Regions from separate parts of the Actinoallomurus sp. NPDC052274 genome, predicted to be linked through region 2. Evidence: predicted binding sites of a transcription regulator. Region 2 holds the regulator's gene; the other holds the start of a gene.
The links. The regulator HrcA, encoded in region 2, represses chaperone genes, less so after heat shock. The targets are predictions, from matches to a motif close to TTGGCACTCTCNNNNNGAGAGTGCCAA.
Positions count from the first base shown of each region.

Region 1: a site for HrcA is predicted at 12,545-12,571, ahead of groES (co-chaperone GroES). Genes of this name have one in related genera too.

Region 1 covers NZ_JBFAUT010000016.1:135,023-150,128, forward strand. Annotated here, with positions in the region: gene AB0K82_RS16545 (succinic semialdehyde dehydrogenase) at 1-1,047, opposite strand, end outside; gene AB0K82_RS16550 (TetR/AcrR family transcriptional regulator) at 1,249-1,881, shown strand; gene AB0K82_RS16555 (phospholipase D-like domain-containing protein) at 1,939-3,240, opposite strand; gene glpD (glycerol-3-phosphate dehydrogenase) at 3,396-5,141, opposite strand; gene AB0K82_RS16565 (GuaB3 family IMP dehydrogenase-related protein) at 5,281-6,393, opposite strand; gene guaB (IMP dehydrogenase) at 6,451-7,947, opposite strand; gene AB0K82_RS16575 (DUF5319 domain-containing protein) at 8,087-8,473, shown strand; gene AB0K82_RS16580 (hypothetical protein) at 8,782-9,519, opposite strand; gene AB0K82_RS16585 (sigma-70 family RNA polymerase sigma factor) at 9,516-10,139, opposite strand; gene groL (chaperonin GroEL) at 10,402-12,024, opposite strand; gene groES (co-chaperone GroES) at 12,117-12,431, opposite strand; gene AB0K82_RS16600 (SAM-dependent methyltransferase) at 12,710-13,903, shown strand; gene AB0K82_RS16605 (zf-TFIIB domain-containing protein) at 14,121-14,336, shown strand; gene AB0K82_RS16610 (hypothetical protein) at 14,482-15,106, shown strand, end outside.
Region 2 covers NZ_JBFAUT010000040.1:60,601-75,706, reverse strand. Annotated here, with positions in the region: gene lepA (translation elongation factor 4) at 1-1,717, shown strand, start outside; gene AB0K82_RS29150 (LLM class F420-dependent oxidoreductase) at 1,785-2,639, shown strand; gene AB0K82_RS29145 (MBL fold metallo-hydrolase) at 2,663-3,481, opposite strand; gene AB0K82_RS29140 (ABATE domain-containing protein) at 3,570-4,127, shown strand; gene AB0K82_RS29135 (ATP-binding protein) at 4,351-4,812, shown strand; gene hemW (radical SAM family heme chaperone HemW) at 4,918-6,126, shown strand; gene AB0K82_RS29125 (DUF4870 domain-containing protein) at 6,136-7,026, opposite strand; gene AB0K82_RS29120 (DUF4870 domain-containing protein) at 7,035-7,661, opposite strand; gene AB0K82_RS29115 (DUF3097 domain-containing protein) at 7,754-8,575, opposite strand; gene AB0K82_RS29110 (MBL fold metallo-hydrolase) at 8,738-9,544, opposite strand; gene hrcA (heat-inducible transcriptional repressor HrcA) at 9,680-10,693, shown strand; gene dnaJ (molecular chaperone DnaJ) at 10,694-11,824, shown strand; gene AB0K82_RS29095 (MFS transporter) at 11,873-13,435, opposite strand; gene AB0K82_RS29090 (Lrp/AsnC family transcriptional regulator) at 13,501-14,490, shown strand; gene AB0K82_RS29085 (16S rRNA (uracil(1498)-N(3))-methyltransferase) at 14,487-15,106, shown strand, end outside.

The DNA of each region.
Region 1 (15,106 bases), on a different contig from region 2:
CCGGGTGACGGTGTCGAGCTGGCGCTGGGAGGTGAGCGAGCCCATGTCGGCGTCGAACCCGGCGCCCAGCCGCATGTTCTTGACCCGGTGCACGAAGCGCTCGGCGAACCGGTCGTAGATCTTCTCGTCGACGTAGAGGCGTTCGATCGAGATGCACAGCTGGCCGGCGTTGGTGAAGCAGGCGCGCAGGGCGCCCTGCGCGGCCCGGTCGACGTCGGCGTCGTCGAGCACCAGCATGGGGTTCTTACCGCCGAGTTCGAGCGAGTAGCCGATCAGCCGGTGCGCGGCCTTGTCCGCGATGGCCCGGCCGCCGCGGGTCGATCCGGTGAAGGCGACGTAGTCGGCGCCCTCGATCAGCGGGTCGCCGATCCGCTCGGGATCGCCGATCACCACCTGCCACAGCTCTTCGGGCAGTCCGCACTCGATGAGCAGGTCGAGCGCCCACAGGGTGGACAGCGCGGTCTGGGTGTCCGGCTTGTGGACGACCGCGTTCCCGGCGAGCAGGGCGGGCACGGCGTCGGTCAGGCCGAGGGCGAGGGGGTAGTTCCACGGCGAGATGACCCCGACGACGCCCTTGGGATGGCGCAGCTCGATGACGCGGGTGGCGGCGGGCATGATGCCCTGGCGGCGGCGCGGCCGCAGCAGGCCCGGGGCCCGGCGCGCGTGGTAGAGCGTGCAGCCCGCGGCGTCGAGGACCTCCTCGAAGGCGTGCCGGCGGGCCTTGCCGGTCTCGAGCTGGACGAGGTCGAGGATGTCCGCGCGGCGGTCGAGGATCGCGTCGTGGAACCGCAGGAACGGCTCGGCGCGCCGGGCCGGGGACAGCCGCGCCCACGACTCCTGGGCGGCGCGGGCGCGCTCGTACGCGGCGGCGACGTCCGCCCCGGTCGAGACCGGCAGCGTGGCGACCGGCTCTCCGCTGAACGGCGCGGCCATCCGGACCGTCGCGCCGCTGGAGGCGACGCGGGAGGTGAGCCGCTCGACCACCTCCGCGGGCAGGTCGGGAACGGTGACGCGCGCGTCGGTGGACGCCGCTGCGGGTGCGTTCATGCACGGAACTCTAAGACGCGAGTCCTCCTCATGGCTACTGCCCGGTAATGATTCGCCTGCGTGGTCAGCGCCACATCTCCTGTCCTCAATGCCATTTCGGTGCGTTCCGGAGTCACCTTGTTCTGCATTTGCTGGCTCGGATTGCGGTACACGGTGTATTCCGGAGAGTGAGGCGAGGAACCGTCGAGACGAGGGGGCAGAATGATCTCCGGCCCGGACCGGTCCACAGGCAACGAAGAGGTCCGCACACCCCGGCAGGAACGGCGGGCCCAGACCCGGGCCGCCCTCCTGGACGCGGCGGAGCGGCTGTGGGCGGAGCGGGGGATCCGCGGAGCCTCGCTCGACGAGATCGCCGGCCAGGCCGGGCTCACTAAGGGCGCGGTCTACTCCAACTTCGCCGGCAAGTCGGACCTGGTCCTCGCCCTGCTGGAGCGCTACACCCAGGCCGAGCCCGGCCTCGGCACCTGCCCCGCCCTGCGCGACTCCGAGCGCTCGCCGGACGAGCGGTCCGCCGACATCGGACGGCACTACGTCGAGCGGATGTCGGACGAGGAGACCCGGATGCGGGCGCTCCTGCTGGTCGAGCTGTGGCTGTTCGGGATGCGCGACTTCTCGGCGGGCTGGCGGATCGCCGACTGGTACCACGCCCGCCGGGAGGAGATCGCCGCCGGGCTGTCCACCGGCTCGTCAGAGATGTCCCCCGAGGACCGGGCCTCGCTCGCCATGGCGATCGAGTTCGGGCTGGCGCTGCAGCACCTGCTCGACCCCGACCGGGTGCCGGCCGAGCTGTACGGCCCCGGCGTCGGCCTCCTCCTGGGCTCGTCCCCGGAGTGACGCACGCCCCGGGCCGTACGGTCGGGCGTGCTCACCCGTACGGCCCGGGGCCCGGCGTCAGTTGTCGCTCTCGGCGGTGTCGTCGGCGTAGTCCGGCTCCACGACGCCGGACGCCTTCATCCCGGCGTCGGCGGACGTGATGGCCTTGCCGCGTCCGAAGACCGTGCCGAAGTTCGTGACGTAGCTCTTCTCCAGGGCGGCGTCGGCGATGGTGATCATCGCCTCGTCGTGGGCGTGGAAGCCGGGGTCGGTGTAGTTGCTGCTGCCGGTGAACACGACCTTCTGCGTCTTGCCCTGGTAGCGGCCGTCGAGCAGCAGGTACTTCGAGTGCTCGTACGCGTGGCCGTTCTCCGGCAGGTACCGCACCTCGGGACCGCCGTGGCGGCCGCCCTTCTTCGTCAGGTCCCGCAGGGCCGACTGGCCCACGTGGCCGAACACGACCTGGACCTGGCACCCGGCGTCGTCCAGCTTCCAGAGGCGCTGCGCGATCGGCCGCCAGGTGAAGTGGCCCATGACGATCCGGAGGCGGGTGCCGCCGGTGCACGACACCTTGTCCAGCGCCTGGCTGACCGGGTCGCCCGTCGACCAGGGGAAGAAGTCCATCCGGTACTTTCCGGCGCGCACGGTCCGGTGGTAATTGCCGGTGTGGTGCTGCTTGGCGAGGTCGTAGAAGTAGCGCCGGTAGGCCGCGTACACGCTCGCGCTCTTCAGCGTCAGCGCGTCGTTCCACTGCAGGTCACGCGCGTTGTACGTGGCGTTCGCCGAGGTCTGGACCACGACCTTCTTCGACTTGCGCGTGGTGGAGAAGAGGAAGAACTTGTTGTGGTTGAACTGCGGCCCGATGCAGCCCCGCCCCTTCGCGCACAGGGTGACCCAGGAGGACTTCTTCCGGTTCGTGCCCAGCGCCTTCTTCAGCGTCTTGTACGCCTTGTAGCCCGCGGACTCATTGTCCAGGACCACCCGCACGTTGACCTTCCGCTTCTTCGCCTTGACGAGCTGCGTGGCCAGGTCCTGCGTGGAGAAGTGGTACATCGCCACGTAGATGACCGCGCCCTTGGGCGCGCCGGCGATGAGCTGGGCGACCTGGGTCGCGATCGCGTGCTGCCTGGTCTTGCTGCCCGTCGGCGAGTTGAAGACCGGACCGGTCCGTACGCTCACCTTCTTCTTCTTCTTTTTGGCCTGAGCGCCGAGCAGTTCGGTCTCACTGAGCGCCTGCGCGTCGATGCCGGACCCGGCCGCCCGTACGGCGGCGGCGGCGCGCCCGTGCGCGGAGGGGGCGGCGTCACCCTCCGCCGCGATTCCGGCGACCAGCAGGCCGGTCGTCAGTACTGCCACCGTGCGCGTCAGCGACCTTGCCACGCGAACTCCTGTCCAAGCCGGATTTTTCGGGCATTAGCACCATTAGCCCGGAAACCCTACAGGAGTCGCTGCTGTCAAAAGCCGACATATGCCGGTATTCGTGGCGAACTGAACGGCCGGATCCGGCCGCCGGAATCTCAGATTCTCGGTAAACCTCAGGGAGTGGCGACCGGGACGATGTCCGGCGCCCCGCGACGGGTCGCGTCGGCGTCCTGGTCGTCCACCTGCGCCTGGGAGTCACGCTCCGCCTCGACGCGCTTGTGGTAGTACTCGATCTCCCGCTCGGTCTGCTCCGTCGACCAGCCCAGCTCGGGCGCGAGCAGTTCGGCGGCCTCGCGCGCCGCGCCGATCCCCCGGTCCCACGTCTCGATCGCGATCCGCGTCCGCCGGGTCAGCACGTCGTTGAGGTGCCGGGCGCCCTCGTGGGTCGCGGCGTACACCACCTCGGCGCGCAGGTAGTCGTCGGCGCCCTCGAGCGGCCTGCCGAGGTCCGGCCGCTCCTCGATCAGCGCGAGCAGGTCCTCCGTCAGCGTGCCGTAGCGCCGCAGCAGGTGCTCGACGCGCGCCACGTGCAGCCCCGAGGACTCGGCCAGGCGGTGCCGGGAGTTCCACGCCGCCTGGAAGCCGTTGCCGCCGACCAGGGCGATCTGGTCCGTGCAGGACTCCGGGACCTTGCCGTCCAGCCCGTGCGCGACCGCGTCCACGGCGTCCTTGGCCATCACCCGGTAGGTGGTGTACTTGCCGCCGGCGATCACGACCAGGCCCGGCACCGGGTGCGCGACCACGTGCTCGCGGGACAGCTTCGAGGTCTCCTCCGACTCGCCGGACAGCAGCGGGCGCAGCCCGGCGTACACCCCTTCGACGTCGTCATGGGTGAGGGGCGTGTTCAGCACGGCGTTGACGTGCTCGAGGACGTAGTCGATGTCGGCCTTGGACGCGGCCGGGTGGTCCTTGTCCAGGTCCCAGGCCGTGTCGGTCGTGCCGATGATCCAGTGCCGGCCCCACGGGATGACGAACAGCACCGACTTCTCCGTGCGCAGGATCACCCCGCTGGAGGAGTGGATGCGGTCCCGGGGCACCACCAGGTGCACGCCCTTGGACGCGCGGACGTGGATCTGACCGCGCCCGCCGACGAGCTCCTGGATGTCGTCGGTCCACACCCCGGTCGCGTTGACGACCTGCTTGGCGCGCACCTCGAGCTGCCGGTCGGACTCCAGGTCCCGCACGCGCACGCCGGTCACCCGCTCGCCCTCGCGCAGGAAGCCCACGGCCTGCGTGCGCGAGGCGATCTGCGCGCCGTACGCCGCCGCCGTGCGCAGCGCCATCATGACGTAACGTGCGTCGTCCACCTGGGCGTCCCAGTACTGGATCGCGCCGACGAAGGAGTCCCGGCGCAGCGACGGGGCGATGCGCAGCGCCTGGGTGCGCGTCAGGTGCCGGTGATGGGGCACGCCACGGTCCTGCCCCATCGAGAGCGACAGCGCGTCGTACAGGGCCACGCCCGCCCCGATGTAGGCGCGCTCCCACACGTGGTGGGTCATCGGGAACAGGAACGGCACGGGACGTACGAGGTGCGGCGCGATCCGGCCGAGCAGCAGCCCGCGCTCGGTCAGCGCCTCGCGGACCAGCTCGAAGTCGCGCTGCTCGAGGTAGCGCAGGCCGCCGTGGATCAGCTTGGACGACCGGGAGGAGGTGCCGGCGGCGAAGTCACGGGCCTCCACCAGCGCCACGCTCAGGCCCCGGGTCGCGGCGTCCAGGGCCACCCCGGCACCGACGATCCCGCCGCCGACGACGACGACGTCGAACTCCTCGCCGCCGCCGATCCGGTCCAGCGCCGCCGCGCGCTCGGCCGGGCCGAGCCGCGACCGGTTCACCTGGTTCTCAGCGTCCTCAACCGCCATGCCCTACTCCCTCGACGTCTGCGTCACCACGCTACGTCGGTACCCCGGCCGTCACAAAACACTTACCGGCCGACGCACTGCGTCAAAGGGACGGATGTGAGCTTCGGCACGCGTCTCCGCGCGGAGGGCTCAATACGGCTTAGTGCGGCGCCACCACGACCTGAACGCGCTGGAACTCCTTGAGGTCGGAGTAGCCCGCGGTGGCCATGGCCCGGCGGAGCGCGCCGATGAGGTTCATCGAGCCGTCGGCGACGTTCGACGGGCCGTACAGGATCTGCTCGAGCGTGCCGATCGATCCGAGCTCGACGCGCTTGCCGCGCGGCAGCTCCTCGTGGTGCGCCTCGCTGCCCCAGTGGTAGCCCCGGCCGGGCGCCTCCGTCGACCGCGCGAACGGCGACCCGACCATCACCGCGTCCGCGCCGACCGCGAGGGCCTTGGCGATGTCACCGGACTGGCGCATGCCGCCGTCCGCGATGACGTGGACGTACCGGCCGCCGGACTCGTCGAGGTAGTCGCGCCGGGCCGCCGCGACGTCGGAGACGGCCGTCGCCATCGGCACCGCGACGCCGAGGACCGTACGGGTCGTGTGGCCCGAGCCGCCGCCGAACCCGACGAGGACGCCGGCCGCGCCGGTGCGCATCAGGTGCAGGGCCGCCGTGTACGTGGCACAGCCGCCGACGATCACCGGGACGTCGAGGTCGTAGATGAACTGCTTGAGGTTGAGCGGCTCGGCCCGCCCGGAGACGTGCTCCGCGCTGACCGTCGTGCCGCGGATCACGAACAGGTCGACCCCGGCGTCGATGACCGCCTTGTGGTACTGCGCCGTGCGCTGCGGCGACAGTCGCGCCGCGACCGTCACGCCCGCGTCCCGGATCTCCTCGATGCGCCGCCCGATCAGCTCCTCCTTGATCGGCTCGGCGTACAGCTCCTGCAGCCGCCGCGTCGCCGCCGCGTCGTCCAGCGAGGCGATCTCGGCCAGCAGGGAGTCGGGGTTCTCGTACCGGGTCCACAGCCCCTCGAGGTCGAGCACGCCCAGGCCGCCGAGGCGCCCGATGGCGATCGCCGTCGCCGGGCTGACCACGCTGTCCATCGGGGCGACGACCAGCGGCATCTCGAAGCGGTACGCGTCGATCTGCCAGGCGACGCTGACCTCCTCCGGATCCCGGGTGCGCCGCGACGGGACGATGCCGATCTCGTCGAGCGCGTACGCCCGACGGCCGCTCTTGCCCCGCCCGATCTCGACCTCAGCCATGTACGTCCTCTCCATGCGCCGGCCGTGACCGCAGCGGGCCACGGCCGGAGGAAACTCTCAGCGAACCTGGTAGTTGGGCGCTTCGACGGTCATCTGGATGTCGTGCGGGTGGCTCTCCCGCAGGCCCGCCCCGGTGATCGGCATCAGCACGCCGTTCTCCTGCAGGTCGCCGATGGTGCGCGAGCCGGTGTACCACATCGCCTGCCGCAGGCCACCGATCAGCTGGTGCGAAACGGCGGCGATCGGCCCGCGGTAGGGCACCTGGCCCTCGATGCCCTCGGGGATCAGCTTGTCCTCGCCGGTCACGTCCTCCTGGGAGTACCGGTCCTTGCTGAAGGAACCGCCGCGCTCGCGGTTCTTCATCGCGCCGAGCGAGCCCATGCCCCGGTAGGTCTTGTACTGCTTGCCGTTGATGAAGATCAGCTCGCCGGGGCTCTCCTCACAGCCCGCGAGCAGCGACCCGAGCATCACCGTGTCGGCGCCCGCGGCGATCGCCTTGGCGATGTCGCCGGAGTACTGCAGGCCGCCGTCGCCGATCACCGGTACGCCTGCGGGCCGGCACGCCAGCGCCGCCTCGAAGATCGCGGTGACCTGCGGCGCCCCGACACCGGCGACCACCCGGGTCGTGCAGATCGAGCCCGGGCCGACGCCGACCTTGACGGCGTCCGCACCGGCGTCGACGAGCGCCTGCGCCCCGGCCCGCGTCGCGATGTTGCCCGCGATGACGTCGGCGCCGCTGTTGGCCTTGAGCTTGGCGACCATGTCGAGCATGCCGCGGGAGTGCCCGTGCGCGGTGTCCACGACCAGGACGTCGACACCGGCCTCGATCAGCGCCTTCGCGCGCAGCTCGGCCTCCTCGCCGACACCGACGCCCGCGCCGACCACGAGGCGGCCGGCGGAGTCCTTGGTGGCGAGGGGGTACTGCTCGCTCTTGGTGAAGTCCTTCACCGTGATCAGGCCGCGCAGCCGGCCGGCGCCGTCGACGAGCGGAAGCTTCTCCACCTTGTTGGCGCGCAGCAGCGCGAACGCCTCGTCACGGGAGACCCCGACCGGGGCCGTCACCAGCGGCATCCGGGTCATCACCTCGCGCACCGGGCGCGCGGCGTTGGTCTCGAACCGCATGTCGCGGTTGGTCACGATGCCGACGAGCACGCCGTCGGCGTCGGTCACCGGAACACCGGAGATCCGATAGTGGGCGCACAGCGCCTCGACGTCGGCGAGGGTGTCGTCCGGCGAGCAGGTCACCGGGTTGTTCACCATGCCGGCCTCGGAGCGCTTGACGAGGTCGACCTGCTGGGCCTGCTCGTCGATCGACAGGTTGCGGTGCAGCACGCCGAGCCCGCCCTGGCGGGCCATGGCGACGGCCATCCGCGCCTCGGTGACGGTGTCCATCGCGGCGGACACGAGCGGGATGCGCAGCGTGATCGATCGCGACAGGCGGCTCGTCGTGTCGGCGTCACCCGGTCCGAGATCGGAGTAGGCGGGCACGAGCAGCACGTCATCGTAGGTGAGCCCCTGGGGGGCGAACTTGGCGTGCTCGGGCGCGGAAGTCATGGGCATCATCCGGAAGGGGTCGCGGTGTCGGGCCTGATCAGCGAAGCGTTCCTCCCATCCTAGTCCGCCGCGTCGAACGACCGGCCAAGCGCGGCGACAAGGCACGAATCGGCGGCCGATACTCGGGTAGCGTGGGTTTGTGCACGATGACGCTCCGCTCGATCCGTTCGCGAATGATCCCGAGGACCCGGCGTCGGCGCTCGGCGACCCGAGCGACGAGACCGCTCCGCTGAGCACGACGGAGCGGGAGGACGTGCTGGCCGACCTCGCCGACCTGGAGGTCTTCCGCGCTCTCCTGGAGCCTCTCGGCATCAAGGGCCTCACCGTCGAGTGCGGCGACTGCGGTCGCGCGCACCACATCGACTGGGACCTCCTGCACGGCAACCTGCGCCACCTACTCGACGAGGGGTTGCCCCGGGTCCACGAGCCGGCCATCGCCGCGGCCCCCGAGGACTACGTCAGCTGGGAGTACGCCCGCGGGTACGTCGACGGCGTCATCGACAGCGAGGAAGGCCAGTCGAGCTAGGCGTCCAATGCCTGGCCGGTGGATCATGCGCTGGTCGACCTGTGCGTGTGCGGACCGTGTCGGCCGGGCAGAGTCCGCCCGCCGGGCGGAGCGTCGTTTCTGGTGGTGTCTACTCAGGGGAGAGAATTCTTCTCTCAGTAGACGCCGATAAGACAGGCCGGACGACCCGGGTGGGTGATCTGTCGAGATCGCCCGCCATCTCCTTGGGGCGGTCGTGCGGGGCCGTACCGGATGCTCGGCAAAAGCCCCGCCCATGGTGCCCGACATGCGGGGAAATCCGCCGCTACCGGACGCGTCGCTCCGGTGCCTTACCGGGCGCGTACCGTCCGGTCCGGCGCGCCCGCCTTCGGCTCGGTGACCTGGTGCCGCGCCCGGCGCTGCGGCGCGATGGCGGTGTCATCAGGCTGCGGGGTCGCGGTCGGAGTCGAGACCGGCGAGGGCGACTCGGTCGGCGTACCCGGCGACGGGGTCGAGGTCGGGGTCGCCGAGGGGCTGCCGGAGGGCCGCGCCGAAGACGGCGCCACGAAAGCGGAGCCGCGCCCCTTCTTCGGAGTGTGCGACGCGGACGCCTTGGTCGTGGTCGGTGTGGGGTCCGCCTTGCCGGCGGGGGTCCGGTCCACCGCGGGCCGGGGTCCGCTGGGGAGCGGCCGGCCGATCGACTCGATGCGGGCCTTGGAGCGTTCCGTGAGCTGGTGCCGGGCCGATGGAGCGTGCGCCTTCGGCCCGCCGCCGCCCGCGACCGCGGCGCCGGCCGTCGTCAGCATGACCGCGACCGCGCCGAAGGTGACGAACGCCCGGACCACGGGGCGTCCGGAGGTCTTGGACGTCGCGCAGGAGACGCGGGCGGGGGCGGGCAGTGGTGGTGCGCCCGCGTCCACGTCGGCGACCAGGGCGGCCAGCAGACGGGCGGCCGGGTCGTCGGAGACGGCGGATCCGGAACCCGGATCGGTGACGCGGCGTGCGGCCAAGGCGTCGAACAGATCGCCGCTGCTGGTGATCTCACTGAGGTCGAGCGGCTCGGGAGTGGCGGAACCCCCACCGGTCAAGCGATCGACTCCTCACTCGCCATCGCTCGAAGACGGGCGAGAGCCCGGTGCTGGGCGACGCGTACGGCCCCGGCTGACATGCCCAGTACATTACCGGTCTCCTCGGCGGACAGACCCGCCACCACCCGCAAGAGGACCAATTCCCGTTGATGATCCGGCAACCGGTCGAGAAGGTCCCGCGCGCGCTCCGCCTCGATGTAGCGGACGACCGTCTCCTCCGGGCCCGGGCCCTCGTCGGGGCCGTCGGGCAGGTCCTCGGTCGGCACGGCCGCCCGGATGGCGCTGCGCAGCGCGTCGGCGATCTTGTGTGACGCGATGCCGAAGACGAAGGACGCGAAGGGGCGGCCCATGTCGCGGTAGCGCGGCAGCGCGCCGAGGACGGCGATGCACACCTCCTGGGCGACGTCGTCCGCGATGTGGTATTGCCCGGACACCCGGCCGAGCCGTGCCCGGCAGTAGCGCACGACCATCGGGCGGACCCGTCCGATCAGGGATTCGACCGCTTCGCGGTCTCCCTGGACGGCAAGGATCGTGAGTTCCCTGAGGTCATTGTCGTCCGCCTTAGCCGGTCGTCTCCCCCGTAGTTCGGCGGTGGCACCCCGAACCGCGGCCCCGGCGATCGCTCCCTCGGTCACGAAAGCATGATGCCCACCGAGATCGCGCCTGTCTGCATCGTTGACGACAACGGAATGGTCACAGTGCTGATCCCAACGCGATTGCGGTCGCTGAGTGTGACCACGCGAACGATCACGGTCGCTGAGTGTGATGGCAGCGTCGATCGCGGTCACCGACCGTGCCCGATGAACGACGGATGCCCCCGCCAGGCGCGTGGCGAGGGCATCCGTGTGATCCGCCGGCCGCGGTGTCGCGGCCGATCGATGATCAGTGACCGTGGCCGTGGCCGTGGCCGCCCGCGGCGGCGTCCGGCTCCTCCTCGGGCTTGTCGGCGACGAGCGCCTCGGTGGTGAGCAGCATGCCGGCGATCGACGCGGCGTTGCTGACCGCGGAGCGGGTCACCTTGACCGGGTCGATGACGCCCTGGGCGATCAGGTCGCCGTACTCACCGCTGGCGGCGTTGAAGCCGGAGCCGACCGGCAGCGTCTCGACCTTGGCGACGACGACGTAGCCTTCCCAGCCGCCGTTCTCGGCGATCCAGCGCTGCGGCTCGACCAGGGCGCGGCGGACCGCCTCGGCGCCGGTGGCCTCGTCACCGGACAGGCCGAGGGCGTCGAAGCCCTCCTTGGAGACGTGCACCAGCGCGCTGCCGCCGCCGGAGACGATGCCCTCCTCGATCGCCGCGCGGGTGGCGGAGATGGCGTCCTCGAGGCGGTGCTTCTTCTCCTTGAGCTCCACCTCGGTCGCGGCGCCGACGCGCAGGACGCAGACGCCCCCGGCCAGCTTGGCGAGCCGCTCCTGGAGCTTCTCGCGGTCCCAGTCGGAGTCGCTGCCCTCGATCTCGCGGCGGATCTGGCGGATCCGGTCCTCGATCGCGGCCGCCTCGCCCGAGCCGTCCACGACCGTGGTGGCGTCCTTGGTGACCGTCACGCGCCGGGCGCGGCCCAGCACGTCGAGGTCGACGCTGTCGAGCTTGAGGCCGACGGCCTCCGTGACGACCTGGCCACCGGTGAGGACGGCCATGTCCTCCAGCATCGCCTTGCGGCGGTCGCCGAAGCCCGGCGCCTTCACCGCGACGCTGACGAACGTGCCGCGCAGCTTGTTCTGCACGAGGAGCGCCAGGGCCTCGCCCTCGACGTCCTCGGCGACGACCAGCAGCGGCTTGCGGGTCTGGGCGACCTTCTCCGCCAGCGGCAGGAACTCCGTGACGTTGGAGATCTTGCCGTCGTGGATGAGGATGTAGGCGTCCTCGAGGACCGCCTCCATGCGCTCCGGGTCGGTCACCATGTACGGCGACAGGTAGCCCTTGTCGAACTGGAGACCCTCGGTGAACTCCAGCTCCAGGCCCATCGTGTGGGCCTCCTCGACGGTGATGACACCGTCCTTGCCCACCTTGTCGAACGCCTCGGCGATGAGCTCGCCGATCTTGGCGTCCTGGGCGGAGATGGTGGCGACGTGCGCGATCGACTCCTTGTCGGTCACCTCACGGGCCGACTTGAGCAGCTGCTCGGAGACGTAGTTGGCGGCGGCGTCGATGCCCCGCTTGAGGCTGATCGGCGACGCGCCGGCGGCGACGTTGCGCAGCCCCTCGCGGACGAGCGCCTGCGCCAGGACCGTCGCGGTGGTGGTGCCGTCACCCGCGATGTCGTTGGTCTTGGTGGCGACCTCCTTGGCGAGCTGCGCGCCAAGGTTCTCGTACGGGTCGTCGAGCTCCACCTCACGCGCGATGGTGACACCGTCGTTCGTGATGGTGGGGGCGCCCCACTTCTTGTCGATGACGACGTTGCGGCCGCGCGGGCCGATCGTCACCTTGACGGCGTCCGCGAGGGCGTTGACGCCACGCTCAAGGGCGCGGCGCGCTCCCTCGTCGAACTCCAGGATCTTCGGCATTGGGAAGCTCCAAGTATGGATGTCCGGGGACGTGCGCAGCCCCGGCCACCCTCAATGGGGTACGACCGGGGCGGCGCATCTGTTCGGGTGTCTTACTTCTCGACGACGGCGAGCACGTCGCGGGCCGACAGAACGAGGTACTCCTCGTTGTTGTACTTGACCTCGGTGCCGCCGTACTTGCTGTAGAGGACGACGTCCCCGACCTTGACGTCGAGCGGTACGCGCTTCTCGCCCTTGTCGTCGAAGCGACCCGGCCCAACGGCGAGGACGGTGCCCTCCTGGGGCTTCTCCTTGGCCGTGTCCGGGATGACCAGACCCGACGCGGTGGTCTGCTCGGCCTCAAGAGGCTGGACGACGATGCGGTCCTCGAGCGGCTTGAGAACAACCTTGGTGGCGGTCGACACGATCTGACCTTCCCCTTCGATTGCGTATCCTCGGCCGACCAGATCGGCCAGCCGCATGTTGGAGACGCGACGATGGTGGCCTGCCGTCGCGGGTGCCAGACCAGCCTGTCGCTTGATTGGCACTCTCATAGGGAGAGTGCCAGTTGGAGATTATGCCGGGGTCCGGGAACCCGTCAACACGGACCCCCGCGCGCCGCCCACCTGTCGTTATATGAGCCGTTTGTGAATCTTCGCCGGTGGCCAGCTGCGTCCCGGGTGCGTCCGGCGACTACCGTCGTCGGGTGGACATCGCCGCGTTCGAGGAGCTCCTCACCCCGGAAGGTCAAGAACTGCTCGGCGAGATCGGCGCCGCCGGTGCCGACGAGCGCACGCTGCCTGCCATGGTCGCCCGCCTGCGGGCCCGCCACCCGGCCGACCTCGTCGGCGCCGCGCTGACGCAGGCCCGGCTCCGGGAGCGCGGCCGGGCGAAGTTCGGCGCCGACGCGGACCGGATGTACTTCACCCCGCAGGGCCTCGAACAGGCCACCCGGGCCAGTGTCGCCCGCCACCGGGCGCGGCGGTTCGCCGACCGGCTCTCCCCGGGTGGCCGGGTGCTCGACCTCGGCTGCGGCATCGGCGGCGATCTCCTCGCCCGCGCCCGTACGGGCGTCGGCGGCGTAGGCGTCGAGCTCGATCCGCTCACCGCCGCCGTCGCGCGGGCCAACCTCCGCGCCTTCGGCCTGGCGGACCTGGCGGACGTACGGACCGGCGACGCCGCCGCGCAGGACCCGGGCGGGTACGCCGCCGTCTTCGCCGACCCCGGCCGCCGTACGGCCCGCGGGCGGGTGTTCGACCCGGACGCGTACCTGCCGCCGCTCGGCACGGTGCTGGACCTCGCCGGCCGCGCGCCGGGCGCCTGCGTCAAGGTCGCCCCGGGCATCCCGCACGAGGCGGTCCCGCCGGGCGCGGAGGCGGAGTGGATCTCCGACGCCGGAGAGGTGAAGGAGGCGGCGCTGTGGCTCGGCGACCTGGCGGGCGACACGCCGCGCCGGGCGACTCTGCTGCGACAGGACCGGGAGCCGGCGACCCTGGTGGCCGATCCGGCCCTGGGGGCGCCGCCGGTGGCCGGCTGGCGCCGTTATCTGTACGAACCGGACGGCGCCGTGGTCCGGGCCCACCTCGTCGCCGAGGCCGCGGCCCTGCTCGACGGGGCCCTGGCCGACCCGCGGATCGCCTACATCACCTCCGACGTGTCGCGCGCGACGCCGTTCGCGCGCCCGTACGAGATTTTGGACGTCCTGCCGTTCGGCGTGAAGCGGGTACGGGCGGCGCTGCGCGCCCAGCGGACGGGCACTCTGACGATCATGAAGCGCGGCTTCGCCGGAGACGTGGAACGGCTGCGCCGCGACCTGCGCACCGACGGCACCGAGGCGCGCGTCCTGGTGCTCACCCGCGTGGGCGACGCCCCGACCGCCCTCATCTGCCGGGAGGCCTGAGCGCGCGGGGCACGCGCGGCGCGGGCGAGATCGCGAGCGCCCGCATCCGGCGGCAGGGCAGGTCGTCCGTCCAGGGCTGGGGGCGACACGCCAGAGTCCGGCAAAGACCACGGTGACGGCGGTGTCCGCCTGACTACTCTTGGCGACCGGCAGGTCGCGCCGCGGGCGCGATGACGGGCGCCCGCGATCCGGGTGCGGGCGAAGACGGGGGACGACGATGGCCGACGCCGTACTGCGGTGTCCGAAGTGCGGTGCCGGAATGGTGACCTTCCAGCGAAGCGGCATCGTGTTCGAGGAGTGCTCCCGCTGCCGCGGGGTGTTCCTCGGACGGGGCGAGCTCGACCGCCTGATGTGGCGCGGCACCTCCCACACCCCCGCCGTCTGCGGCCACCCGGCCGGGATCTCGTACGAGGGCCGGCATCGCCGCGCCTGAAAAAGGGCGCTTTGCCGCACCGGACATAATCTCTTTCCCCTGAATTTCTTTTCTCCGGCTCGATGACCTTGGTCAGCTCAATAGAGTGTCTCCTCGCGATCCATGCCGCCGCCATTTCCGGCAGGGCGAACGAAGGAGTACCCGGGTGGACACCAATCACAACTTCCTGCAGACAGGGGGTCAGCCGGTCTCGGACCGAATGCGAGAATTGCTAGCCCGCGCGGCGCAAGATCATGTCTATGAGCAGCGTTCGACGGGCCAGCTGCTGGACGAGATCCACCAGCGGCTGGAGGGAATAGAGTGGCTGCTCCGTGAGGTCCGGGAGCGTGAGCTCACCGGGCTGACGACCCAGCTCGACACCGTCCGCGGACAGGTCGACGAGCTGTGCGGCAAGCCCCCGGAGTGGGCCGAGGGGCTGGCCGAGCACATCGAGTCGGTGGGCGAGAAGGTCAAGCCGGTCGCCGAGCTGCCCTCCCTGTGGGCCGACGTGGGCGTCATCGCCGAGAACGTCGACGAGGGGCTGGCCCGGATCCAGGCCGTGCTGGACTCCAGCCGGAGCATCACCGAGGCGACGCTGCAGGCCGCCCAGCAGATGGACGACCTGACCAAGCGGCTCGACCGGCTCGCCGGCACCATGGAGGCCGCGTCGGTCCGGTTCAACCGGCTGGACAAGACGCTCGCCGACCTCGGGCACCGGTCCGAGAAGCTCGAGCACGAGATCAACGGGGTGGCCGGCAAGGTCGACCAGTCGCTGCACGACATGGCCGAGC
Region 2 (15,106 bases):
GCTCACCGGCGTGGTCGAGGAGCGTCAGATGCGCGCCCAGTATCTCGACCGGATGGACATCGAGCGCGAGCGCGGCATCACGATCAAGAGCCAGGCCGTGCGCCTGCCGTGGAAGGACCACGTCCTCAACCTGATCGACACGCCGGGGCACGTCGACTTCTCGTACGAGGTCTCGCGGTCGCTGGCCGCGTGCGAGGGGGCCGTGCTGCTGGTCGACGCCGCGCAGGGCATCGAGGCGCAGACGCTGGCCAACCTCTACCTCGCGCTCGAGGCGGACCTGCACATCATCCCGGTGCTCAACAAGATCGACCTGCCCGCCGCGCAGCCGGACAAGTACGCCGAGGAGTTGGCCGGCATCATCGGCTGCGACCCCGCCGAGGTGCTGCGCGTGTCGGGCAAGACCGGCGAGGGCGTCACCGAGTTGCTCGACAACATCGTCGCGACCGTTCCGGCGCCCGTGGGCGACTCGGACGGTCCGGCCCGCGCGCTGATCTTCGACTCGGTGTACGACACCTATCGCGGTGTCGTCACCTATGTCCGGGTGATCGACGGGCACCTGTCGCGGCGCGAGAAGAGCCTGATGATGTCCACCAAGGCGGCGCACGACACCCTCGAGGTGGGCGTGATCTCGCCCGAGCCCAAGCCGGTCACCGGCCTCGGCGTCGGCGAGGTCGGTTACCTGATCACCGGGGTCAAGGACGTCCGCCAGGCCCGGGTGGGCGACACCGTGACGATCGCGTCCGCGCCCGCCGCGGAGGCGCTCGGCGGTTACCAGGATCCGAAGCCGATGGTGTTCTCGGGCCTGTATCCGGTGGACGGCGACGACTACCCCGAGCTGCGCGACGCCCTCGACAAGCTGCGCCTGAACGACGCCGCGCTCGTCTACGAGCCGGAGACCTCTCTCGCGCTGGGCTTCGGGTTCCGCTGCGGCTTCCTCGGCCTGCTCCACATGGAGATCGTGCGCGAGCGGCTGGAGCGGGAGTTCGACCTGTCGCTCATCTCCACCGCGCCGAACGTCGTGTACCGCGTGGTCATGGAGAACGGCGACGAGCATCGGGTCACCAACCCGAGCGAGTTCCCCGAGGGCAAGATCGGCGCGGTGTACGAGCCGATCGTCAAGGCGACGATCCTGTCCCCGAGCGACCACATCGGCGCGATCATGGAGCTGTGCCAGGGCCGCCGTGGCGTCATGCTCGGCATGGACTACCTGTCCGAGGACCGCGTCGAGATCCGCTACACCCTGCCGCTGGCCGAGATCATCTTCGACTTCTTCGACCAGCTGAAGTCGCGGACCCGCGGATACGCCTCGCTCGACTACGAAACGAGCGGGGAGCAGGAGTCGGACCTGGTCAAGGTCGACATCCTGCTGCAGGGCGAGTCGGTCGACGCCTTCAGCCAGATCGTGCACAAGGACAAGGCCCGCGAGTACGGCCTGATGATGACGGCCAAGCTCAAGGAGCTCATCCCGCGCCAGCAGTTCGAGGTCCCGATCCAGGCGGCGATCGGCGCGCGGGTCATCGCCCGGGAGAATATCCGGGCGATCCGCAAGGACGTCCTGGCCAAGTGCTACGGCGGTGACATCTCCCGCAAGCGCAAGCTGCTGGAGAAGCAGAAGGAAGGCAAGAAGCGGATGAAGACGATCGGCCGGGTCGACGTCCCGCAGGAGGCCTTCGTCGCCGCGTTGTCGACCGGCACGGCCGCGGAGAAGAAGAAGTAACCGCGTCTCGGATCGTCTCCTCCGGGGCAGGCTGGATCTGAGTCAGCCGAGAATTCTGGAGGAGACGATGGTGGACGTCGGCCGGGTGGGGATCTGGAGCATCGGGTTCCGCAACGACGATCCGAGCGCCGCGAACGAGATCCGCGACGCGGCGGCCGAGCTGGAGGAGCTCGGGTACGGCGCGATCTGGCTGGGCGGCAGCCCCGGCGTGCACCACGCCGTGCCGCTCCTGGAGGCGACCTCCCGGATCGTGGTGGCGACCGGGATCCTCAACATCTGGGAGTACGACGCGGCCGACGTCGCGGACCGGCAGAAGGCGGTGTCCGCCGCGTACCCGGGCCGGTTCCTGCTCGGCCTGGGCGCGAGCCACCCCGGCCTGGTCAAGGCCTATGACAAGCCGTACTCCGCGATGACGCGGTATCTCGACGGCCTCGACGCCGCCGGCTCGCCGTCCGCGGAGCGGGTCCTGGCCGCGCTCGGCCCGCGCATGCTGGAGCTGGCCCGCGACCGTACGGCGGGCGCCCACCCCTACCTCGTGACCCCGGAGCACACGGCTCGGGCACGTGAGGTCCTCGGCCCGGATCGCCTCCTCGCCCCGGAGGTCAAGGTGGTGCTCGACACCGATCCCGAACGGGCACGCGCCACGGCCCGGCAGCACCTAGACTTCTACCTGAAGCTGCCCAACTACACCAACAACCTGCTGCGGCTCGGCTTCACCGAGGACGACTTCGCCGACGGCGGCAGTGACCGGCTCGTCGACGCGGTCGTCGCGTGGGGCGACGCCGAGGCGGTACGGCGGCGCGTCGCCGCCCACCGGGACGCGGGCGCGGACCACGCCGCCCTCCAGGTCCTGAACGGAGATCCAAACGGACTGCCCCGGGCGCAGTGGCGCGAGCTCGCCACCGCGCTCGACCTGCGCTGACCCGTAAGATCTACGCTGATCCGTCAGATCCGGGCCGATTCGCCCGGATGGAGCAGGACGAGCCGGTCGGTCAGGCCGACGCGGTCGAACGCGCCGGTCAGCGCCTCGGCGTTCTCGGTGAAGTGCCGCCAGCCGTCGAAGTGCACGGGCACGACTCGACGCGCCCGCAGGATCTCCGCGGCGGCCGCGGTCTGTTCGCTGTTCAGGGTGAGCAGCGCGCCGTCGAGCACTCCCGGACGCGCGGCGCCGGCGAACATCACCGCAACGTCCACCGGAGCGAACCGCGCGGCGATCCGTTCGACCAGCTCGAGCGAGGCGTTGTCGCCGCTCACGTAGACGGTCGGCAGGTCCGGGCCGGTCAGTACGAAGCCGGTGACCTCTCCGGTGACCGGCTCACAGCCGTCCGGCCCGTGCCTCGCCGGAACCGCCGTCACGGTCAGGTCGCCGGCGCCGGGCCGCCGGACGGTGTACGAGCTCCAGGGCGCGAGGCCGGTGGCGGTCCCGCCCAGGCGGGCGGCGCCGCTCGGAGTGGTGAGTACGACCGGCGCCGTCCGCAGGAACTCACGGCCGGAGTGATCGAGGTTGTCCGGGTGCTGGTCGTGTGAGAGCAGGACGAGATCGACCTCGCCGACGGCGGAGGCGCCGATCGCCGCAGGCGCGATCTTGGTGAGCGTCGCGCCGGACGGGCTGCGGTACTCACCCGGAGGGTCGAAGGTCGGATCGGTGAGCAGGCGCAGGCCGCCGATCTCCAGGACGGCCGTCGGGCCGCCCACGGCCGTGACCGCCAGACCGAAGTGCGGGCCGGACGCGGTGCCGCTCTGGACCGACCGTATGTTCGCCATTACTCCTCCTCATGGAAAAACCGGCAACTTGCCATGAGGTGGAGCCTAGAGGCTCTCATGGAGAAGTGCAACGGATACCATGAGATACATGAGCGACGATGGGATTCCCGGCGAGCGGCGCTTTCCTGCGTTGGCACTCGTCAACACCCGTATCCAGCGGTCCGGGGTGCCCGAGGACGTCCTGGCGGACCCGGCCGCCGTCCGCGACTGGCTCGCCGAGCGCGGCCTGATCTCCGTCGACGCCCAGGTGGACGAGACGCAGGCGGCCGCGGTGCGCGCGTTCCGGGAATCGCTGCGGGTCCTCCTGTCGGCGTGGGAGAGGCGTTCCGCGCCGCCGCCCGGGGACCTGGCGGTGCTGAACGCCGCGCTGACCGCTCCCGCGGTGGTGTGGGACGACGGCGGGCCGAGGCGCGTACGGCGGCCGGTTCCCGATGAGATCCAGGGCGCGCTGGCCGACCTGGCCGCGAACGCCGTCGACCTGCTCACCGGGGAGAAGGCGGCGTCGCTGGCCGCTTGCGGGGCCCACGGGTGCATCCGGTTCTTCGTCCGGGCCCACGCCGCACGCCAGTGGTGCTCCAACCGGTGCGGCGACCGGGTTCGTGCCGCGCGTCACTACGCCCGCCGCCGCTCGGCCGCCGGCTCCTGACCTACGACGCCGCGGGCCGTCTCGGCCGGCTGAGTCCGTCAGAAGGCGGGCGCGGCGCGTGAGGGAATTCACGGGGCAGCGGCCCGGCCGGTGCGTCGGCCGTGGCCGCGGCGGGTTCCGGGTCGTCCGAAGCCGCTGTCCGGAATCTCCGGCTTGTGGATGTTCGGGTTGCGTCATCCGATAAGGGGAATGGGTCGTGTCCGCGATGACCTAGGGAGGATCAGTGGACGCGGCCATGGCAGGGCCGGAGACGTGCGACGGCGACCCGCGGGGGCTCGACCGCGGCGCACCGGCCGAAATGACCATCATCGGGGCGATCACCCTTCCGGGTACGGAACGTTCGGTCGCCGACGGGCGCCGGTTCGTCCGGGAGACGCTCGGTGGGCGGCACCCCGCGGGCGACGCGGTGAAACTCAGCGTCAGCGAACTCGCCACCAACGCGGTCAAGCACACCGCGAGCGGTACGGGCGGCCAGATCACCATCAGGCTCGCCGCCGCCGACAACGCCGTCCGCGCCGAGGTGACCAACGACGGGGCCACCGGCCCGGAGCCACGGCTCGCGAACCGGCCGGAGGTGGACGCCGAGCACGGCCGGGGGCTGATCCTCATCGACACGGTCGCGGACCGGTGGGGCGTGACGCGAAGCGTCGACCGTACGACGGTCTGGGCGGAGTTCTCGTACTGACGACCGCGTCCGACGGTGACGCATCGCGGGCCTCCGGCCCGCTCGGCACCGGTAGAGCCCGGTGCGCCGTCAGAGGCACCCCCGCGCTGACGGCAGACTTGAGACGTGCCCTCGACCCTGCCCGACGGAGACCCGGTCCCGAACGACGGAGCGTTGCCCGCCAGTGCCCTCGACGGCCTCGGTGACCGCCCCTTCGGCTTCTACGTACACGTGCCGTTCTGCGTGACCCGCTGCGGCTACTGCGACTTCAACACCTACACCGCGACCGAACTGCGCGGCGCCTCCCGGGAGGCGTACGCCGACACGGCCATCGCGGAGATCCGGCTGGCCCGCCGCGTGCTCGGCGACGCCGACCTGCCCGTCCAGACGGTGTTCGTGGGAGGCGGCACGCCCACCCTGCTGCCCGCCGACGACCTCGGCCGGATCCTCGACGCGATCGACAAGGAGTTCGGCCTGGCGGCGGCCGCCGAGGTGACGACCGAGGCCAATCCGGAGACGGTCGATCCCGGCTACCTCGCGCGTCTCCGCCAGGCGGGCTTCACGCGGATGTCGTTCGGGATGCAGAGCGCGCGCCAGCACGTGCTGGCCGTCCTCGACCGTACGCACACGCCCGGCAGGCCGCAGCAGTGCGTCCGGTGGGCCCGGGAGGCCGGCTTCGAGCACGTCAACCTCGACCTCATCTACGGCGCGCCGGGGGAGAGCGCCACGGACTGGCAGGCCAGCCTGGACGCCGTCCTGGAGGCCGGTCCCGACCACGTCTCGGCCTACGCGCTGATCGTCGAGGAGGGCACCCGGCTGGCCGCGCAGGTCCGCCGGGGACAGGTCGCCGCGCCGGACGACGACGCCATGGCCGACCGCTACCTCGCCACCGAACGGACCCTGAGCGCCCACGGCCTGCACTGGTACGAGATCTCCAACTGGGCGGCGGACGAGGACGCCCGGTGCCGCCACAACCTCCTGTACTGGACCGGCGGCGACTGGTGGGGGATCGGGCCGGGCGCGCACAGCCACGTCGGCGGCACCCGCTGGTGGAACGTCAAGCACCCCGCCGCGTACGCCGACCGCCTCGCGTCCGGCGTCACCCCCGCGCACGCCCGCGAGGTCCTCGACACCGCCGACCGGCGGTTCGAACGCGTCATGCTGGAGCTGCGGCTGGCCGAGGGATGCCCGCTCGACCTGCTCGACGACGCCGCCGTCCGCCGCGCGGTCGCCGACGGACTCCTCGTCCCCGAGGCGTACGACGCGGGCCGCGCCGTGCTCACGCTGCGCGGACGGCTGCTGGCCGACGCGGTCGTCCGCGACCTGACCCCGTGAGGCGGACCGTCACCGGACGATGGGCCAGCAGAGCCACTTCGGGATGACGTACACCTCGCCTTTGTTCGCCCGCAGCGCGGCGATGATGAGAAAGACCACGTGCGCGACGCCGTACGCCAGCATCGCCGGGATGGCGACGATCGCGCCGATCCCGAGCGTCGCCAGGGAGACGACGAAGCCCGCGAGGATCACGAGGAAGCTGGTCACGGCGAGGTTCAGCGCCTGCGCGCCGTGAAAGCGCAGGTAGGGCGAGTGGTCCTTCCGCGCCAGATAAACGACGAGCGGCGCGACGAAGCCGACCGCGAACTGCCCGATGTAGGCGAGCATCGCCCACGTGGTCTCGTCGACCGCCGCGAAGCCCTGGCGCGGCGGCCCGTAGCCGTACGGGACCGGCGGTCCCGCGTACGGCGGCCCGGGTCGGTTCGGCGGCGCGCCGTAGGGCGGCGGTTCGGGCGGTCCGCCGTACGGCTGCGCCTCGGGGCCGGGCCGCGGCCCGGCCGGCGGGCCGTACGGGCCGGTGTGCGGACCCGGCTGTGCCCCGGCCGGTCCGCCGTACGAGCCGGAGTGGGGGCCCGGCTGCGGGCCGGTCGGCGGGCTGTACGGGCCGGGGTGGGGGCCCGGCTGCGGGCCGTACGGACCCGGCTGCGGCCCGGAACCGGGACCCGGCTGCGGCGACCCGTACCAGGGGCCACCGGGCGGCGGACCGTCCGGAGACGCCGGTCCGCTCATGAGCGGATCCGGCGGCTCGAAGGACGGCCGGGGGTCCCGCGGCTCGGGCGGGCGCTGGTCCTGAGGTTCGGATGGCCGGGAGTCCTGCGGCTCGGGCGGACGCGGGTCCTGAGGTTCGGACGGTTCGGAGTCTCGGGGCGCGGGCGGGCGCGGGTCCTGCGGCTCGGTCACGGGGTTTCCTAGCGGAAGATCGGCCAGGCGGCGATCGACGGCAGGCGGTACCACTCACAGCGGTTGGCGCCGATCGCGGCCTTGACGACGCAGAAGAACTCGACGGCGAGGACCGCCAGCAGGATCAGCAGCCCGGTCATCCCGATGAGGTACAGCGTCGAGAACGCGAGGAGGTTGCAGACGATCATCGCGATCGACAGGTTCAGCGCCTGGACGGCGTGGAACCGCGCGAATCGCGAGGATCGGCCCCTGGCCAGGTAGACGATGGCCGGGGCGACGATCCCGACGACGAACATCCCGACGTAGGCGGGAACGGCCCACCTCTCGTCCTCGTCGGTGACCGGCCCGCCGGGGGCCATCGGCTCGCGGTGCCGCTTCGCCGGCTTCGGCGGGGCGTGGCCCGCGCCATGCCCCGGGTGCCGCTGCGGCGCGCCGTACGGCTGCGGAGAGTATCCGCCCTGGTAACCGCCCTGACCGTACCCTCCTTGGCCGTAGCCGGCCTGGGGGTACCCCGGCTGCGGGTACGGCGCGTGCCCATGGCCTCCGTGCCCGGGACCGTACGCCTGGGCCCCGGGACCGGCAGGACGGCCAAGTCCGGAGCCGGGACGCCCGTGGCCCGGTTGCCCATAGGTCATCTGCCTGCTGCCCCTTCCGGCGGAACATGAGAATTTCGTGGCGAACGCGCAGTTTATGAGACGCACGCCGACGCCGGATGGTTTCGCGGACCTCAGCCCGATCGCGGCGCGGTGACGAAGTCGATGAGCTCCTCGACCCGCCCGAGCAGCGCGGGCTCGAGATCGGTGTACGCGCGGACCCGGCCGAGGATCGCCTGCCACACCTCGCCCGGCTCGCCCTTCCACCCGAGCGCGGCGATCACGCCTTCCTTCCAGGGTATCCCGCGCGGAACCCGCGGCCACGCGGGGATGCCCAGGACCGAGGGCTTGACGGCCTCCCAGATGTCGATGAAGGGGTGGCCGGTGACCAGGACGTACGGGGAGGAGACCTGGTCGGCGATCCGGCTCTCCTTGGATCCGGCCACGAGATGGTCGACGAGCACACCCAGCCGGCTTTCCGGCCCCGGGCCGAACTCCGCGACGATGTCCGGGAGGTGGTCGACGCCCTCGAGGTACTCCACGACGACGCCCTCGACCCGCAGGTCGTGCCCCCAGATCTTCTCGACGAGCTCCGCGTCGTGGCGGCCCTCGACGTAGATCCGGCTCTCCCGCGCCACCCGCGCCCGCAGGTTCGGCACGGCGATCGAACCAGACGCCGAACGGGCCGGACCCGCCGCCCGTACGGGACGGACGAGCGTCACGGGCTTGCCGTCGATGAGGAACCCGGCCTTCGCCAGCGGGAAGACCCGGCGCTTGCCGAACCGGTCCTCGAGGGTCACGGCGTCCTTCTCGCAGGCGACGACCGCACCGCAGAACCCGCTCGCCGGATCCTCGGCGACCAGGCCCGGCTCGGCGGCGACCTCGGGGATCTGACCCTTCCGCGGCCGGCGCCAGTCGCCGGACAGAACGTCGCGTCCATAGTCTTTGCTCCGCACGCGTCGCACCGTACCGGTCCGGCGGCGGGCGGGTCAGCCGCCCCGGCGCGCCCGTCCGGACGCGTGCCGGCCGGGGCGGCCGGTTCACCCCGCGTCGAGACGGCCACGCGTACGGGCGGGGGCCCGGGTGCGGCGCCGGGGGCGCGGAAACAGGGGCGGCGGCTATCCGGACCCGGATCGGCGGCCCAGGTGGTCGTGGCCGCGCCGGACGGCCTCCCGGAGCGTCTCGGCGGGGTAGGGCCAGCCGCCCGCGGCGAGGGCCTCCTCGACGTCCAGCCCGGCGGCGTGCGTCTCCCGCACCCGGCGGGCCACCATGTCGATCTCCTCCCGCTGCCGGACCGCGAACTCCCGATCCACCGGCGCGCCGTGACCCGGCACGAGCACGCCGTCGACGGTCCGCAGCAGGGCGGCGAGAGTGGCCGGCCACTCCAGCGGGAAGGAGTCGGCGCCGTACGCCGGCGGGCCGGACTGCTCGATCAGGTCACCGGTGAACGCGCACCGCGCGTCGGGCGTCCAGACGACCACGTCGCCGTCGGTGTGCCCCGGGCCGAAGTGCCGCAGCTCGACGACGCGGTCGCCGAGGTCGAGCTCGGCGCGGTCGGTGACGAGCCGGTCCGGCGCGAGCAGGAGATCGGTCTCGACCTTCTCCGCCCAGCCGGGGAACTCGCGCGCCAGCATGGGCCGCGCGGTCTCGGCCAGGTAGGCGGGCAGCGACGCGTGTCCCCAGCGCGCCCCGCCGGTGAACGCCGCGTTGCCGAAGCAGTGGTCGAAGTGGCCGTGGGTGTTGACGACGATGGGGTTCTGCACGCCGAGCTCCCGAAGGTCGTCGCGCAGGCGCACGCCCTGTGCCACACTCGCGCGGGTGTCGACGACGACGGCGTCCGCGGACCCGACGATGACCCCCACGGTCACGTCGAAGTCGGAATAACGACGCTGGAAACAGCGTTCCGCAATTTCGTGCCAGGTCACAGGAGTGACTCTGCCACGCTCGACGCGAGAACGTGATCCACCGGCGTCTCCTCCTGCGTGCCCCCGAGCCGTACACTTGGCACTCAGGGGAGAAGAGTGCCAGATTGAAGGGCTGTGGACACGGGAGGTGAGTGCGTGCTCGACGACCGGAAGCTCGCGGTGCTGCGGGCCATCGTCGAAGATTACGTGTCCACCCACGAACCGGTGGGCTCGAAGGCGCTGGTCGATCGGCACAACCTCGGCGTCTCGCCGGCCACGATCCGCAACGACATGGCCGTGCTGGAGGAGCAGGGATACATCGCCCAGCCCCACACCAGCGCGGGGCGCGTGCCGACCGACAAGGGATACCGGCTGTTCGTCGACCGGCTGTCCACGATCAAGCCGCTGTCCGCGGCCGAGCGACGCGCGATCGAGACGTTCCTCGCCAACGCCTACGACCTCGACGACGTCGTCAGCCGCACCGTGCGGTTGCTGGCGCAGTTGACGCGGCAGGTCGCGGTCGTGCAGTACCCTTCGCTCACGCGGTCGTCGGTGCGGCACGTCGAGCTGGTACCGATCGCCTCCGAGCGGCTGCTGCTCGTCGTGATCACGAACACCGGTCGGGTCGAGCAGCGGGCGATCGAGACGCACGGGCCCGTGTCCGACGAGGCCATCGCACACCTGCGGGCGCTGCTCAACGCGCGTCTGGACGGGTGCTGGCTGACCGACGTTCCCGACGCCCTCGCCGACCTGCCCGAGCAGGTGCCGGCCGGCGAGCGGGCGCTGGCGACGACGGTGCTGTCGGTTCTCCTCGAGAGCCTCGTGGAGAAGCACGAAGAGAAGATAATCATCGGCGGCGCGGCGAACCTCGCGCGCGCCGACTTGTCCCAGAGCCTCCGTGACGTGCTGGAGGCGCTGGAAGAACAGGTCGTCCTGATGCGGCTGCTCGGCGAGGCGGGGGACCCCTCCAGCCTCACCGTGCGGATCGGCACCGAGAACCCGCACGAGAGCCTGCGCACGACCTCGGTGGTGGCCACCGGGTACGGCGCCGGCGACCAGGCCGTGGCCCGGCTCGGCGTGCTCGGTCCGACGCGGATGGACTACCCCGGGACGATGGGAGCAGTACGCGCAGTGGCACGTTACGTCGGTCAGATTCTGGCGGGGTCGTAAGTGGCGAACGACTACTACGCGACCCTCGGGGTGCGCCGTGACGCCAGCGCGGACGAGATCAAGAAGGCGTACCGCAGACTCGCCCGTGAGCTGCATCCGGACGTCAACCCCGACCCTGCCACCCAGGAGCGGTTCAAGGAGATCACCCAGGCGTACGAGGTGCTCTCCGATCCGAAGAAGCGCGAGATGTACGACCTGGGCGCCGATCCGTTCGCCAGCGGCGCCGGGGCGGGAGCGGGCGGCTTCGGCGCCGGGTTCCCGTTCAGCGACATCATGGACGCCTTCTTCGGCACCGCGACCCAGCGCGGGCCGCGCAGCCGGGCTCGGCGGGGCCGCAACGGCACCGTCCGGGTGGAGCTCGACCTGTCCGAGACGGCGTTCGGCACCACGCGCGAGCTGACGGTCGACACCGCGGTGGTCTGCGACACCTGCTCGGGCTCCGGCACGGCCCCCGGCACGCACCCCGAGACGTGCGACATGTGCCACGGCCGCGGCGAGGTCCAGCAGGTCACCCGGTCGTTCCTCGGCCAGGTGATGACCTCCCGCGCCTGCCCGCAGTGCGGCGGCTACGGCACCATGATCCGCACGCCCTGCACGGAGTGCTCCGGTGACGGACGGGTCCGCACCCGCCGCACGATCAAGGTCCGCATTCCCGCCGGCGTCGAGAACGGCACGCACATCCAGCTCGCCGGCGAGGGTGAGGTCGGCCCCGGCGGCGGCCCGGCCGGCGACCTGTTCCTCGAGATCGTGGAGCTCCCGCACCCGATCTTCGAGCGGCAGGGCGATGACCTGCACTGCACCGTCCAGGTGCCGATGACGGCGGCCGCGCTCGGCACGTCGCTCACCGTCGAGACCCTGGACGGCCCCGAGGAGATCGACATCCGACCCGGCACCCAGTCCGGCCAGGTCATCCCGATGTACGGCCGGGGCGTCAAGCACCTCAACGAGAACGGCCGCGGCGACCTGATGATCCACGTGAACATCGAGACGCCCACCAAGCTCGACGAGGAGCAGGAGGAGCTACTGCGCAAGCTGGCGAGCCTGCGCGGCGAGGAGCGCCCGCCGGGCAAGTTCGCCCCGGGCCAGCAGGGCTTCTTCTCCCGCCTCCGCGACGCCTTCAACGGCCGCTGACCCTTCGCCGAGGCCCCCGCTCCCGATACCGGAAGCGGGGGTCTTCGCTCACCCGTCGGCCGACTGTGCCCGCTCCGCCGGTTCGGCCCGCCCTTCCGGTTCGGCCCGCTTCACCGGGGCGCGCATGAGCGCCGCGCCGCCGCCCGCCAGGACGATCAGCCCGGCCGCGAGCCCGAAGGCCGGCCCGGCCGCGTGCGGCGACGCGGCGCCGGACGTACCGCCCGCGCGGGTGCCGGTCGTCAGGGAGTGAAAGAACACGGTGCCGAGGAGCGCGACACCAAGGGTGCCGCCGAACTGCTGCACGGCGTTGAGCAGACCGGCGGCCGACCCGATCTCGTGCGGGCGCACCCGCGTGAGGGCGGTGGTGAAGAACGGCACCGTGAACAGTCCGTTCCCGACGCCGCACAGCGCGAGCGCCATCGGCAGGAAGACGGGGTACGCCCCCGCCCGCGCGGCGGCGTAGGCGGCGATGGCGGACACGAGACCGGCGAGCATGACGGCCAGCCCGACGAACATCATGCGCGCCCCGTACCGGGGCACCAGGCGCGTCCCCGACACCCAAGAGGAGACCGCCATTCCGCAGGACCACGGCAGCAACGTGAGCCCGGCGGTGAGAACGTCCTCGCCCAGGCCGACCTGCACCTGGAGCACGACGACCAGCATCAGCCCGTTCATCACCGCGAAGAACAACGTCGAGGTCGCCAGCGCCGCGGGAAAGCCCCGATCGCGGAAGAGACTCGGCTCGACCAGCGGCCGGCGGCCGCGCCGGGCACCGTACCGCTGCTGGACCCCGAACCCCACCAGGACCACGACCCCGGCCGCCAACGCGAGCCGGCCGCCGTCCGGCATGCCCGCGGCGCCGCTCTGGATCAGCGGGTGGACGACCAGTCCGGCGCCCGTGATCGCCAGTACCGTGCCCGGCAGGTCCAGGCGCGGTCGCACCGCCGCCCGGTCCTCGCGCAGGAGCGGGATCACGGCCAGCACGGCGGCGGCGAGCGGGACGTTGACGAGGAAGACCGCGCGCCACGAGGAGCCGAACAGGTCGGCGTGCGTGAGCACCGCGCCCAGCACCGGCCCGCAGATCGCCGCCAGACCCATGACCGGCCCGATGCTCCCCATCGCCCTGGCCAGCTCGGCGCCGTCGAACATGACGCGGATCAGCCCGATCGTCTGCGGGATGATCAACGCCGCGGCCGCCCCCTGGACCGCCCGCGTGGCGATCAGCGCGGCGGCGTCGGGCACCAGCGCACAGCACAGGGACGCAAGCGCGAAGGCCGTGACCCCGACCGCGAACACGCGCCTGCGCCCGACCATGTCGCCCAGCCGGCCGCCCGTGATCAGCAGCACGGCGAACGGCAGGGTGTACGCGGCGTTGAACCACTGGATGTCGGAGGCGGCGCCGCCCAGGTCGGCGTGGATGACCGGCGCGGCGACCTGCACGATCGTGGCGTCCAGCAGGTTCATCGCCTCCGCCGTGAGCAGGGCGGCCAGCGCCGCCCAACGCCACCGGTACGCCGAGCCCACGGCCACCGTGTCCCGTATCTCCATCGCCTGCTTCCCTTCGGTCGACTCGATGTCGCGGGTCAGCGTGGGGCGGCAGGGGTGAGTCATTCCATCTATGGCGCGGAATCGGCGGATAATTTCCATCGATACCGGATTCGGTGCAGGATTCGGCCATGCTCGACGACCTCGATCGCCGTGTCATCCACGCCCTGCACATCGACGGACGGGCGCCCTTCAGCCGGATCGCCCAGGTCCTCGGCGTGTCCACCCAGACCGTGGCGCGCCGCTACCGGCGGCTGCGCGCGGAGGCGGGACTGCGGGTCGTCGGCCTGACGGAGCCGGGCCAGGCCGGGCAGACCCAGTGGATGGTCCGGCTCACCACCACGCCGTCCACCGCCCAGGCCCTCGCGCGATCCCTCGCCCGGCGGCCGGACACCTCCTGGGTCAAGCTCGTCTCGGGTGGAACGGAGATCTTCGCGATCGTGCGCGCGCCGCACGGCGTGGAGGTCTCCCGCGCGCTGCTGCTGCGGGACATCCCGCGGAGGGCCGGCATCACCGCCGTCTCCGCACACTGCCTGCTGCACAGCTATCTGGGCGGCCCCACCGCGTGGCGCGGCACCACCCAGGCGCTCAGTGACCGGCAGCAGGCGCTGCTTCGGCCGGCCCACGCGCCGGCCGCCCCGGACGGAAACCGATCATGGGCCCCCGCAGATCACGCCCTCCTCGACGCGCTACGCCGTGACGGCCGCGCCTCGTACGGCGACCTGGCCACGGCGACCGGCTGGTCTCAGGCCACCGTGGCGCGCCGTCTCACCGACCTCCGCTCCCGAGGAGTGCTCTTCTTCGACGTCGAGATCGATCCCGTGCTCCTGGGCGCGACGACCCAGGCACTGCTGTGGATGGCCGTCGCACCGGCACGCCTGGACCACGTCGCGACCACCCTCGCCGGCCACCGCGAACTCGCCGTGGTCGCCGCCACGACCGGCCCCACCAACCTGCTCGCGCAGGCACTCTGCGCGGATCCGGCCGAATTGCACCACTACCTCACGCGGCGCCTCGGCGCCCTCGACGGGATCCACACCATCGAGACCGCTCCGATCCTCCACACGCTCAAGGCCGCGGGCTCGCTCGACTCCGCCGCACGCCTACGATCGGAGCCATGAGCCCACCCCTCTTCCTCAGCGACCCCGCACGCCTCGAGTCCGACCGGATCCTCCTCGACGGGCCCGAGGGACGTCACGCGGCGGCCGTACGCCGGCTGCGGCCGGGGGAGCGGGTCGACCTCGGCGACGGAGCGGGCGTTCTCGTCGAGTGCGTCGTCACCTCCGCCGAGCGGGACAGCCTGCGCCTCGAGGCCCGCGCGCGCCGGCGCGTCCCCCGCCCGGATCCCCGGATCGTGGTGGTGCAGGCCCTGCCCAAGGGCGACCGGGGCGAGCTGGCGGTCGAGACGATGACCGAGGTGGGCGTCGACGTCATCGTGCCCTGGACGGCCGCCCGCTGCGTCACCCAGTGGCGCGGCGAACGTCGCGCCAAGGCGCTCGCCCGGTGGCGCGGCGCCGCGCGCGAGGCGGCCAAGCAGAGCCGGCGTGCCTGGCTGCCCGAGGTGACCGAACCGGCCGACACGGCGACGGCCGCCGAACGCGTCCGCGGCGCCGCCCTCGCCGTCATCCTGCACGAGGAGGCCGACCGGCCGCTCAGCCGCGTCGACGTCCCGGCCACCGGTGACATCGTCGTCGTCGTGGGCCCGGAGGGCGGTCTCACCGACGACGAGGTCGCCGC